Regions from separate parts of the Enterococcus saccharolyticus subsp. saccharolyticus genome, predicted to be linked through region 3. Evidence: a T-box and tRNA genes for the amino acid it is inferred to sense, from the RefSeq annotation. Region 3 holds a T-box; the other regions hold tRNA genes.
The links. A T-box is a leader RNA that pairs with one kind of tRNA and senses whether it is charged. The one in region 3 lies ahead of argS (arginine--tRNA ligase), so its partner is inferred to be a tRNA-Arg.
Positions count from the first base shown of each region.

Region 1 (3,414 bases), 270 kb from region 3:
ACCATTTTCATCCCCATGAGTCATGATTAATGAACCTAATAAACGTGTTGAAACGCCCCATGACGTAGTGTGTGCATGAACGTGTTTATTTTCTTTATTTAGATATGTGATGTCAAAAGCTTCGGCAAATTTTGTCCCCATGTAATGAGAAGTTCCGGCTTGTACAGCTTTTCCATCTTTCATCATTGCTTCGATTGAATACGTTTCTTCTGCACCGGCAAAACGTTCAGACGGTGTTTTTTCACCTTTATAGACAGGGATTGCTAGAAACTCTTCGCATAAACGTGCGTATTCATCTAAAACACGTAACGTACGTTTGCGCGCATCGTCAGCATCAGCGTGTGCAGTATGTCCTTCTTGCCATAAAAATTCAGACGTACGTAAGAACGGTAAAGTTTTCTTTTCCCAGCGGAAGACGTTAGCCCATTGGTTAATTTCGTAAGGTAAATCACGGTAAGAATTAATCCAATCAGAAAAAGCTGTTCCAATCATCGTTTCAGAAGTTGGACGCAATGCTAAAGGTTCTTCTAATTTTTCATCACCAACTTCAGTGACCCAAGGAAGTTCTGGAGCGAAACCTTCGATATGGTCAGCTTCTTTCATAAAGAAACTTTTTGGAATTAACATTGGGAAATAGGCGTTACGAATTCCTTCGCTACGGAGAAACTTATTGAACTCCTCTTGAATGTGTTCCCATAATTCAAAACCATCGGGACGGAAGATGATTGAGCCTCTAACAGGTGAGTAAGACATCAATTCTGCTTTTTGAACGGTTTGTAAATACCATTCTGTAAAATCATTTTTTTGTTCTGCCATTTTGTTTCCTCCTAAATATAATTGACAACAATTGGTATATTGGATTAGCTTTCGAGAGCTGAAAGCAAAATAAAAACACTTCATCCTAAAAAAGGACGAAGTGTTGAACATTCGCGGTACCACCTTTGTTGATTGTATTGTACAATCCAGCTCGAAAAAGGATAAGGGCTTTAACCCGACTGCTTTTCAGTCATTACCATTGGTAGGTTCACAAAAATAGGGGTATCAAGGTTCCAGCCTTGCCTTGACTCTCTAAAACATATTTTTGTTACTAATCCAAATCCTGTCTATAGACTAATCGGAATTACTAAAAAAAGCAAGTAGAAGTTTTTAGAGGGAAAAGATTGCAGGTTGTCTCTGAAATTCGTATAATGAAAAACAGTGAATAAGTAGGAGTGTAGAACATGAGAAACGAAATGATGTATCGACCAGTCGTAAAACCAGAACTTGTCGCGTTTTTACGTAATGAGCAAAAACAATTATCTGGAGAATTAGGTCAGATTGAAAAAGAAGCAAATGAAAATGAAGTGCCCATTATTCCGCACGAAACAGTTGTTTTTATGCAATTTTTATTAGGTCAAATTAAACCAAAACAAGTATTAGAAATTGGGACAGCGCTTGGTTTTTCTTCAAGTTTAATGGCTCAATATGTTGGTGAAGACGGGCACGTGACAACGATTGATCGTTTTGATGTGATGATTCGTAAAGCGAAAAAAACGTATAAACGTCTTGGCTTAGAAGATAGAGTAACGTTGTTAGAAGGACAGGCAGCAGATATTTTACCTGAATTAACTGGACCCTACGATTTTATTTTTATGGACAGCGCCAAATCAAAATACATTGAATTTTTACCAGAATGTCTGCGTCTATTAAAAAAAGGTGGCGTCCTAATGGTCGATGATATTTTTCAAGGGGGCACCATTTTAGATCCAATTGAAGAAATTCCACGTAATCGTCGGACGATTCATCGCAAGCTAAAACGCTTTTTAGATGTCATTAACAGTCATCCAGACTTAACTACCAGTTTAGTACCTTTAGGTGACGGGATTGCGTTAATTACCAAAGAAGCAGATGAAGTGATCATCGAGCCAGCAGAATAAGTGCTTTTAAGGTGTCTCTTGCAGACACCTTAAAAAATAACAGAAAAACAATTGACATTTGTGTGGATATTCCATATAATAATTTTTGTTGCTAAAACATCTGTCATAGTAGCTCAGCTGGATAGAGCATCCGCCTTCTAAGCGGACGGTCGGGGGTTCGAATCCCTCCTGTGACGCTAATGAACCACTAGAAACCTTGGTTTCTAGTGGTTTTTTGTTTGTTTAAATAGTTATTTCTTTCATTAATATAAATGATTCGAGCAAAGTAATTTACAAATATATTTTTTTCTTTTATATTTGACTAGTCAATTATTGATAAGTCAATTGTAGGGGGACAAAAATGAACCTTAGAGAAATAAGTAAGTTATTTTATCAATTAAAACTTGCGAACCAAGAACTGACAGCTAAGTTTGAGAAAGAAACAGGGTTTAGCATTACGCGGTATGAGTTGATGATGTTTTTAAAAGAAAATGGCCCTTGCTCGCAGACTAGTTTGCAACAAGAATTGAAAATTGATAGTGCGGCTGTGACGAGACATTTAAAAATATTAGAAGAAAAAAAGTATGTGACTCGTGAAAGAAATAAACACAATAATCGAGAAGTTTTTGTAAAAATCACACCACAAGCATTCGACGAGTTATCCACATGCGAGCAGAAGTACCATTCTTCTGAAAAGCCAATCAATATCTCGTTGAGTAAGCAAGAAGGAGAACTTCTACTAGAATTATTAACGAAATTAGTCAAATGAAAGAAGGAAATAGAAATGGCAAATAAATTAGTCAACAATGATTTTTCAGCAATTACCTTTGAAAGAAAATCTGTACGTGTGTATGATGAAACATATAAAATTTCTCATGAAGAAATGCTTGAGATGATTCAAGAGGCAACACTTGCACCATCTTCCGTGAATATGCAACCGTGGCGTTTTGTAGTAGTAGAAAGTGACGAGCAAAAAGCGAAGTTAAAACCGTTGATTCGTTTTAACACACGTCAAAATGATACCTCATCTGCGATGATTTTGATTTTTGGTGATATGGCGTGCTATGAATTAGGCGAAGAAATTTATAACCAAGCAGTAGCAGAAGGGAAAATGCCAGCAGAAGTGAGAGACCAACAATTGGAGGCAATTATTCCTTATTATCAAAATTTCACCAGAGAACAAATGAATGATGTTGTGAAAATTGATGCCAGTTTAGCAGCGATGCAATTGATGTTAGTTGCTCGTGCACATGGGTATGAAACCAATCCAATTGGTGGTTTTGAAGCAGATCAATTGGCTGAAATAGTTGATTTAGATAAAGAACGTTACGTGCCAGTGATGATTCTCTCGATTGGAAAAGCCAAGGAAACGGGTTATCCATCTGTCCGATTAGCGGCTGAACGAATTACCACATTCAAATAACATTTTTCTAAGGAGGCAAACGATGTCAATTATTTCCATAGTCTTAATACTTCTCGTTGCATGCGAATTTTTCTATATCATGTATTTGGAAACATT
Region 1 is NZ_CP118957.1:664,190-667,603, forward strand. It holds gene proS (proline--tRNA ligase) at 1-816, opposite strand, end outside; T-box leader at 905-1,110, opposite strand; gene PYW32_RS03465 (O-methyltransferase) at 1,221-1,916, shown strand; tRNA gene PYW32_RS03470 (tRNA-Arg) at 2,019-2,092, shown strand; gene PYW32_RS03475 (MarR family winged helix-turn-helix transcriptional regulator) at 2,257-2,664, shown strand; gene PYW32_RS03480 (nitroreductase family protein) at 2,680-3,318, shown strand; gene PYW32_RS03485 (DUF1304 domain-containing protein) at 3,341-3,414, shown strand, end outside.
Region 1: it encodes a tRNA-Arg, which carries the amino acid that the T-box ahead of argS (arginine--tRNA ligase) is inferred to sense. The anticodon was not compared.

Region 2 (3,414 bases), 880 kb from region 3:
CTGGAAAAGTGTCTGTGGATTACGATTTATTTACAGCGGGCGATAAAATCGGTGAGTATAAACTCTCATTAGAATTTACTGCTTGATTTTTGATGTTTTTTATCAGAATAAATTGCTTTTTTGCAAACATTTTTGTATGATTAGACGTAGACTGTGAAAGGACGTGTCCCGATTGGAAATTAATGTATTTGAAGGTGTAAATAGAAACGAATTGTCCATGATTGAAGTTGCCGGTGCAATTTTATCTCAAAAAGGCGATGTAATGGATTTTTCAGATTTAGTAAATGAGATTCAAACGTATTTAGGAAAATCTGATAGTGATATTCGTGATTCATTGGCGCAGTTTTATACAGACTTAAACATTGATGGTAGTTTCATTTCTTTAGGTGATAATCGTTGGGGCTTACGTTCATGGTATGCCATTGATTCGATTGACGAAGAAGTAAACCATGGAATTGACGAAGACGACGAAGATGCACCACGCCGTCGTAAACGTAAGAAAGTAAATGCCTTCATTAGTGATGATGAAGATGCAATTGACTACAACGATGATGATCCAGAAGATACAGATCTAACTGATGAAGACGATGATGATGATTTATTTGATGATGACGATGAAGATGAAGAAATCGCAGCATACAACTCTGATTTACAAGAAATCGGCGCAACAAATGACGATGATGAAGAAGAACTTCCTGGAAGTATTGAAGAAGACTTAACAATCATTGACGATGATGACGACGATGAATTTGATGAAGAAGACGAAGAATTATAATCGTAAGAAAATCCAAAGAGCTTATTAAAAGCTTTTTGGATTTTTTTGTCTTGAGGTTGTTGCTGTTATTCTCTTTAAGAATTGTGTATGATGAGGGAAATGAACAATAGCCCTCTCTAATTAAAGAGAAGGCTATCTGACGAATCAATATGTTTATTCTAAAGTTGATAACTATTACTAAAAATTAACTATTTCTCATTTAAACGATGTATTCCCTAACCTCTAATACATCCTTGTAACTCTGTAGTTACGCCAGTTTGAATAAATTTCTTAAAAACAAATTAAAGTGTTGCATAAAAATATCTTTCGCGTTTCTACAGTATAACATATTTTATAAGAAAAAGAAAACAGCTCGGCACTTGCTGAGCTGTTTTCTTAGGTCTGTTTTTGCGTTTTATTAGGCTTTCAAGTATACTGTAATCAGTTACAAAACGCACCTTAAGGGAATCGAACCCCTGTCTCAAGAACCGGAATCTTGCGTGATATCCACTACACTAAAGGTGCTGAACACTTTACATAGTTTAGCGAACTTTAAGAAAAAAAACAAGGGGAAATTCAAAATGAAATTCGAGCAACAGTTTTCACAACAACAAAAACAAACCCAAAAACTAGCGATGACGCAGAAATTGCAGCAATCGATTCAAGTTTTACAATTTTCAACAGAAGAATTATCTAACTTTATTGACAATCAAGCATTAGAAAACCCACTATTAGATGTCACACAACCGAATTATACATCGAATTATTCCAAACCGCGTACATCCACCGGCACTGAAATGAATCGTTTGAATCAAATTCCCGATACAACCATCTCTTTATTTGAACATTTGATTGATCAAATTCATTTAAATTATCGTGATACATATTTACGGACACTTGTTCTTTATTTAGTTGAGTACATTGATTTGAATGGTTATCTCACAATTTCGTTAGATGAAGCAGTGGCGAAAACAGGTGGGACACCCATTCAACTACTAGATGCGTTAACGCTTATTCAACAATTAGAACCAGCAGGAGTAGGAGCGCGCAATCTTCAAGAATGTTTAATGTTACAAACAGAGCGTGATAACTATGCACCAGAAATTGCATATCTATTATTGGAAGAATATTTTATTGAATTAGTCGAGCGTAAATGGGACAGCATTGCTAAAAAATTGTTGATTTCATTGGCTGACGTTCAAAAAGTGTTTGATTACATTCAGACGTTAACGCCAGCACCAGGTGCAATTTTTGGTTCAACAGAAGGGTTGTATATCATTCCTGATTTAACCGTTAAAGTTGAAGAACAACAAGTGACAGTTTTTTCTAACCGCAGCGGGATGCCCGAAATTAAATTTCAGCAAAATTATTTTGAACAAATGAAACAAAGTGGAGATCCTGATGTTTTGAAATATCTGAAAGACAAGCAGCAAGATTTTGAATGGTTGAAAAAAACAGTTGAACAACGTGGCGATACCATTTTTAATGTGGGGAAAGCAATTGTTGAAAGACAACAAGAATTCTTTTTAAATAAAGAACATCCGATAAAACCATTAATTTTAAAAGATATTTCAGAAGAATTAGCCATCCATGAATCCACCGTTAGTCGCGCAGTGAATGGCAAATATTTAGAAACAGACTTCGGTGTATTTGAATTAAAACATTTCTTCAGCCAAAAATTAGCTTCTGATGATGGGGAACGCTCGACCAATGATGTCAAACATCGTTTACAAGCATTAGTGGATGCTGAGAACAAAGCCAAGCCACTTTCTGATCAAAAATTAGTCGATCTATTGAACGAAGAAGGCATTGATATTTCACGAAGAACGGTCGCAAAATACCGCGATTTATTAAAAATTCCATCTTCTGCTAAACGTAAAAGATACGATGAGGCATAAGGATTGGGAAGGGTTTCATGAGTTTTCTGTGAAATCCTCCTTTTTTGTGATAAATTAAAGAAAATTCGGGAATTTTTATTTTTTTCTTCGGGTATTAGTTGATAAATAAAAAAGAACATGCTAGAATTATTTGTGTAAGGAATTGGTACTGAAAAAGTAAATTCGCTTTTTTTTACAACACATGGGTCATATTAAGTCTATCTAGGACGAAAGATGTCCAACGGAGGTTGCATATGCTTGATGAAATAAAATTGATTGAAGCTATTGCTCCAGATATTTTGACGGTTCTTCAAGAAAGATACCGAATTTTGCAAAATGTTTACTGGATGCAACCCATCGGTCGACGGACGTTGGCTGAAAGTTTAGATTTAACAGAACGCGTGTTGCGAACAGAAACGGATGTACTGAAACGTCTGAAATTGATTGAATCTTCAAAAAGCGGCATGATGTTAACACCAAAAGGCGAAGATATTTATAATCAATTAGGAAGTATGATGGACCAATTATTTGAAATGCACCAGATTGAAAAGCGATTAGCGAGTTATTTTGGGATTGCACGTTGTTTGATTACAGGTGGCGATAGCGATCAACAAATAAAAGTAATTAGCGAATTTGGTCACCTTCTTTATGAAGCGTTGGACGATAATCTGCCAAATGGGAAAAACATCATTGCTGTGATGGGTGGTACCACGATGGCGCAAGTTGCCAGTGAACTTTCTAGTTTAGAAACAGAGCAACGAGAAAATTTATTCGTACCCGCAA
Region 2 is NZ_CP118957.1:1,820,523-1,823,936, reverse strand. It holds gene PYW32_RS09375 (YwiB family protein) at 1-86, shown strand, start outside; gene rpoE (DNA-directed RNA polymerase subunit delta) at 173-775, shown strand; tRNA gene PYW32_RS09365 (tRNA-Arg) at 1,208-1,279, opposite strand; gene rpoN (RNA polymerase factor sigma-54) at 1,336-2,652, shown strand; gene PYW32_RS09355 (sugar-binding transcriptional regulator) at 2,886-3,414, shown strand, end outside.
Region 2: it encodes a tRNA-Arg, which carries the amino acid that the T-box ahead of argS (arginine--tRNA ligase) is inferred to sense. The anticodon was not compared.

Region 3 (3,414 bases):
CGCAAAGAATTTGGTCTTTTTTATTACATTTTGTCTGGTGCATGCAAGCCTAATAAACGTAAATCTTCTTTTAACAAGACAGTTACAGCGTAAACTAACGCTAAACGTGCTTCTTTTTGCTCGTCTTCTGCCAAGATTTTTGTATTTGCGTAATATTTGTTAAATGCTTGTGCCAATTTAATTGAATGTTTCGCAATGACTGATGGTTCGTATTTATCTGCCGCTTGTTTGATTGTTTCTGGATAACGTTGGATTAATTTAATAACTTCCCAACTTTCATCATCATTTAAAGCATATTCATGTGATTCATCAGGTGTAAAATCAGCTTTTGCTAATAAACTCATCGCACGTGCATGGGCATATTGAACATATGGGCCCGTTTCTCCTTCAAAACGTACAACCTCTTCTAATGTAAAGTCAAAGTTGTTGAGACGATCATTTTTCAAATCATGGAAGACGACTGCGCCCACACCAACTTGTTTTGCGACTTCTTCTTTGTTTTCTAAGGTTGGATTTTTCTCACTAATTTGGGCTTTTGCAGAATCAATTGCTTCATTTAATACTTCTTCTAATAAAACAATTTTTCCTTTACGTGTGGATAATTTTTTTCCATCTTTCGTAATTAAACCAAATGGAATATGGTACATATCATCTGCCCAATCAAAGCCCATTTCTTTTAAGACAGCTTTTAATTGTTTAAAGTGGTAGCTTTGTTCGTTCCCAACAACATACAGTGACTTACCAAAATTATACGTACGTTTGCGATAAATCGCAGCTGCCATGTCACGAGTGATGTACAATGTCGCACCATCTGATTTACGGATTAAAGCAGGATTTAAATCATAATTTGATAAATCAACAATTTCGGCACCTTGGTCTTCTTTTAATAGGTGTTTTTCTTCTAACATTTCTACAACTTCAACCATTTTATCGTTGTAGAAAGCTTCTCCATTTAATGAATCAAACGATACTTCTAACATATCGTAAATTTTGTTAAATTCTTTCATCGATTCATCACGGAACCATTGCCATAAAGCAGTGGCTTCTTCATCGCCATCTTCTAGTTTTTTAAACCAAGCACGGGCTTCATCTTCTAGTGACTTATCTTCTTCCGCTTTTTCATGGAAATCAACGTATAAACGCAATAATTCATTAATTGGTTCATTACGAACCGCTTCTTCTGAACCCCATTTTTTATAAGCAACAATCAATTTACCAAATTGTGTTCCCCAGTCACCTAAGTGATTGATACGAATTGGATTGTAGCCAACTTTTTCTAAAATAAAACCAATGGAATTCCCAATGACTGTTGAACGTAAATGTCCCATTGAAATTGGTTTAGCGATGTTTGGTGAAGACATATCGATAGGTACATTCGCATTATTTCCTTCACTACTATCACCAAAATGATTTTTTTCTTTAACTACAGACGCTAAAACATTTTGGGTAATCACTGCTTTATTCATGAAGAAGTTTAAATAAGGGCCGACTACTTCAATTTTCTCAAAAGATGAACCATCAATTTTTTCAGCTAACTCTGCTGCAATTTGTTGTGGTGCTTTACGATAGACTTTCGCTAAAGCAAAAGCTGGAAAAGCGACGTCTCCATGATCGGCTGATTTTGGATTTTCTAATAACTGTTGGACTTGTTCAAATGATAAATCTTCTTTGACCACATCAAAAATTGCTTTTGATACGATGTCTTTGTTGTTCATAAATGCTTCCTCCTAAAAGTTGTCTCATTGATTTTTTGCTTGACAGCAAACAAAAAGTCCCTAGTGTTTAAAACACTAGAGACGAGAATTCCCGCGGTACCACTCTGATTGTTCGACAAATCGAACCCACTTTATCTGATAACGGTAGATGCCGTTTGCTAAGCAAATTTTCACAAGTGCGCTTCACTTTTCTTCTTTATTTCGGCTTCCACCTTCCCGAACTCGCTAGCTAAAAAATGAAAAGTTACTCTCTTGATCACTAAATCATGTATGAAATGTACACTGATTATAGCAAATCTTTTTTTATTGCGCTAGTCTTGTGTTTCATTTTAAACATTGGGGATAAATAAGTGTCCCAAAGTCGCTGCCATAATGGCTTTAATGGAGTGCATCCGATTTTCAGCTTGTTCAAATTGCCTGCCGTGTTTGCCTCGGAAGACTTCATCTGTCACTTCCATCTCACTCAAACCAAATTTTTCTTGAATCTCTTGACCATAATTGGTTTCAACATCATGAAACGCTGGTAGGCAATGTAAGAAAATTACTTGCTCATTTTGCGTTTTTTCTATCATCGCTTGATTGACTTGGTACGGCAACAATAGCTCAATTCGTTCAGCGAATTTGTCTTCCTCGCCCATCGATACCCATACATCTGTATATAACACATCCGCATGTAAGACACCTTCATCCACATTATCTGTGACTAAAATTTTTGCACCAGATTGGTTCGCATACTCTTGTGCTAAGGCGATTAATGCTTCATCTGGATGCAAGGATTTTGGCGCGACAATACGAACATTGGTTCCTAAAATAGCTCCAGTCACTAATAAAGACCGTGCGACATTATTTCGTCCATCACCACAATAAACCAGATTAATTCCTTTGACTTTTCCAAAGCTTTCTTGAATGGTTAAATAGTCGGCAATCATTTGTGTGGGATGCCATTCATCCGTCAGACCATTCCACACAGGGACTCCCGCATGTTCTGCCAAAGCTTCTACTACTTGTTGACTTGAACCACGAAATTCAATGCCATCAAACATACTGCCCAATACTTTGGCTGTATCTTCTACGGATTCTTTTTTCCCTAATTGAATATCGTTTGCGCCTAAAAATTCTGGATGTGCACCTAAATCAACGGCAGCAACTGTGAAAGCAGCCCGTGTTCGTGTCGATGTTTTTTCAAATAATAAGGCGATATTTTTCCCTTCTAAATACCGATGCACAATCCCTTGTTTTTTTAGTTTTTTCAGATGTTGTGACAAATCAATTAAATACTGCAATTCCGCTTGCGTAAAATCTTTCTCTGCTAAAAAACTCTTTCCTTGAAATTCCATCTTTTCCCCCCGTTTCGTTCAACACACTGCTTTGATTTCCGTGCCAAATGAATCAATTGTATTACTGATAAAAACTGATTTCACTCCTGCTAACAAGGCTTTGTGTGCACTGTCTAATTTTGGTAACATGCCGCCAGTAACAACTTTGTCTGTTTTTAATTGAGAAATTTCTTCTACTGAAATTTCTTTTAACCATTCCGATTCTTTTTTTATTCCAGGTACATCGGTTAATAAATATAATTTTTCGGCTTTAATACTTGCCGCAACTTTACAAGCTACTTCATCAGCATTAATATTCAACCATTGACCCGATTCTGTAATCCCTAATGGGGCAATAATTGGAATATGATGTTTTTCAATCA
Region 3 is NZ_CP118957.1:935,586-938,999, reverse strand. It holds gene argS (arginine--tRNA ligase) at 24-1,715, opposite strand; T-box leader at 1,790-1,984, opposite strand; gene argF (ornithine carbamoyltransferase) at 2,045-3,052, opposite strand; gene argB (acetylglutamate kinase) at 3,071-3,414, opposite strand, start outside.

Region 4 (3,414 bases), 770 kb from region 3:
AAGAGGAACGGTGGTTAAATAAAGAACTTGCCAAAGGTTGGCAACTTGTTGATGGCACGACAGGGTATACGTTTGAACAATCTACGCCAACTCACAGAATCATCCAATTAGATTACCGTAAGTTTCCTACAAAAGATGCGTTTGAAGAATATGTCCTATTTATGTCAGACAGCGGCTGACAACATATCCGGGGTTCTAAAAATAGTGGCAAACAATATTTTATTGGTTCTAGTTCTCAAAATCATGAAATATTTTCAGATAATGAGTCCAAAATCGAACGGGAGAAAAGAAACCGAAATGCTTTACTTGGTTCGCTTGCTATTTTTATTGCACTATTCATTATCTTTCGAACGTCAAATAATACGGCTATCGATTTTACGCTATTGACACATCCACAAAAAGCCTTCTTAACACCTGGATTATGGAATGCAACTGGCAAAGATTTTATCTTTTCTTTCTTATTTGAACTTCCCTTTGCATTCGCTCGCTTTTTGGCTGTGGGTAGTATCCCCTTGATAATTATCATCCTGACTATCTTAATAATCCAAAGACAACTAGTTATCCGCCACTATAAAAACGCTGAAATAAAATTTTAAATATACAAAAAAACTGCCACTGCTAGAAAGTGACAGTTTTTTTCGCACTCTATTGGACTGACATCAGTTTTTTCAAAATAATTTTTCGCTTCAATATAAATGCAGTTCCTCTAAAGCACTTGCTATACCACCTTCATCGTGTGTAAGTGTCACAATATCTGCAGCCTCTTTTAAAACAGCTTGCGCATTGCCTATCGCAATACGAAGTTCAACTGCTTCAAACATCGATAAATCATTATGCCCGTCGCCAAATGCAATGGTGTCACATTTTTCTTTTTTTAGATACTGAATAACGGTTTCAATGGCTATTTTTTTAGTAATATTTTTGATACCAATCTCTCCACTATCTGGACCAAAAATAGGAACGGTACTTCGTAACATATAGAACTCACCATCATATTTCTCATGAATTTTTTCATAAGGCACTGTCTGATTTACAAAAGAAACCTTATTAACGTCTTCATAATCAATTTGTGTGTGATCTTCAATTAAAAGATCTAAAAACCAAGTAATATCTTGTAATTTTGTTTGTCCTTCAATTGAGTCTTTTGGCGTTCCATTTAACACTAAGCTTTGTAACTTCTGTTTAAGATTTTTACTAGCAAATAATCCTTGATTCGATTCTAAATAATACTCTACTGCATTTTCTTCAAGAAAAGTGACGATTTTTTTTAGTTCAATAGCATCAAAAACTTCATGTAAAATAATTTCACCATCAACTTCGCAATAACCACCACCGGCACCAATCATACCTCTAATTAGTAAGTTGAACACTTCTTCAGGAATTTCCGCTTTTGAACGCTCGGTACATAAAAAGAAATCGTGACTATTTTCATACGTTTTTATAATTGCTTGTTTCGCACTTTCGGGTACTCTTCCTGCCTCATTACACAACGTTCCATCAACATCTAAAAAAATTATTTTTCCCAATATTCCTCCTTATCTAAACAAAAATTCAAACACATTTATTATCTTTAGTAGCAACATAAACACTAGTAATATCATCTAAAATAGTAGCTAATTGTAAATAAAAAGCTGAAATCTTGCATCACAAAGATTCCAGCTTTTTTCTAACGTCCCCTGCCGGAATTGAACCAGCAACTAAGTCTTAGGAGGACCTTGTTATATCCATTTAACTAAGAGGACGAGTGACAAAAAGTCTGTTATTATTTTATCGCTAACCTTCCAAAAACGCAAGGTTAGCGATAAAATAACTTCTTAGAAATAATCTTCTAAAACAGGCGTTTCTTTCGGTAAAATCGCTTCAATCACAGGCATCAATTTTTCATCCACTGTTACTTCATTGAAAAAGACGAGCTGTTGTAAAGATTGATAACCTAAAAATAGTTGCGTAAATCGTTGCACAGAAAGGGTTAAAGTCGGTAGCTTGGTTTTCGCTACTTTATTTATGGTTCCATCTGTATTGATTTCAAAAATTCCTTCGTTCCATGAAGCATAGCTGTCTTCAGGGATCTGAATCGCAAATGATTCTTGTAAGTTATCAAATGGATAAATGGTTAAAAATGCTTCTACATCAACAATACGTACCATCATTTCTGGACGAATCGTCGCATTGACAAGTGGTTTTTCTTGTAAAAAGAACGCACTATTTTTATTATATCCTTGTTCGTAACGAATTTCACTCACTGACTCTTTATGTGTCGCAATATAACGATTTAGCGCATGATATGCATGACCACTCAAGACTTCCCATTCTGCACAATGGAATTTCCCATTTAGAATTTGATAAACTAAATAGCCTTCTGCCATTCCTGCTTCATTGTAATAAATCGCAAAATAATACGGGCGCTGAATACGGAATTTATAGTCATACCACCAGTCTTCTCTTTGTAAACCACCATGTTTGTTACGGTTAGAGGCTTGATAGACTGTTTTGATGTCTACTTTCGCATCTTCCCATGTTTGACGACGAATTTTCCCTGGCACCCGTTTACTATCTGGCCATTTACGACTTGGAACATCATAAGCAATTCGTTCAAAAATTAGTTCGTAGCCGTAGCGACGATAAAAGGGATATGAAAATGGTGCCAGATAAGAAAACAGAACCTTATTTTCTTTGCAGTCATTTAAAATATCCGTCATCAACTGATCAATCCGTCCTTCACCGCGATAACTTGGATCAGAAGAAACAAATCCAACACCCGCCATTTCGAATACTTGATTAAAAAATTGGACTTTTAAGGGCGTGGCAAGAATCTGACTGGCTAAGGTTTCACCATCATATGACCCATAATGTTTGGAATGTTCCACAATGTAGTTTAAACGATTTTTATATTCTTCACTTTGATTAAATTGAAACGCATAGTGGGCAAGTTGATAGATTGCTTCTGCTTTCGTTGTTTCTTGCATTGATTTCCCCCCTCATTAAAAATGAAAAAAGAGTCCGTGTTGACTCTTTTAACACGACTCTTCTATCATGGTGAGCATACGTTTAAATTGACGTTTTTTGAAAAAGCCTAAGATGATTCCAAAAAGCATGTCATTCATTTTTTGCATTGTACCAAATGACTCCATCGTTTCTTGATAACGGACTTCACAGGTATGCTCATCAATCGAAACAATATCATATTTTACATGAAAATCATTTCTCGTTGTCGATGTGCGAAAATGGTACGCTTTGTTTGGCACAACTTTTTCAATTTTAATTTTTGCACGATTTAATTTAGAAAATTCTTTGACGTATTCAAATTGATTCAATTGTTTCACACTTAATTTTCTACCGGTCGCACTATCAATATCATATAATACTGAATCAATAATTTTATTGAAAAAAACTGGTGCTAAGATGAATGGGATA
Region 4 is NZ_CP118957.1:1,702,491-1,705,904, forward strand. It holds gene PYW32_RS08715 (DUF2812 domain-containing protein) at 1-179, shown strand, start outside; gene PYW32_RS08720 (Cof-type HAD-IIB family hydrolase) at 687-1,526, opposite strand; tRNA gene PYW32_RS08725 (tRNA-Arg) at 1,671-1,742, opposite strand; gene PYW32_RS08730 (GNAT family N-acetyltransferase) at 1,815-2,966, opposite strand; partial or broken gene PYW32_RS08735 (DUF3284 domain-containing protein) at 3,015-3,414, opposite strand, start outside.
Region 4: it encodes a tRNA-Arg, which carries the amino acid that the T-box ahead of argS (arginine--tRNA ligase) is inferred to sense. The anticodon was not compared.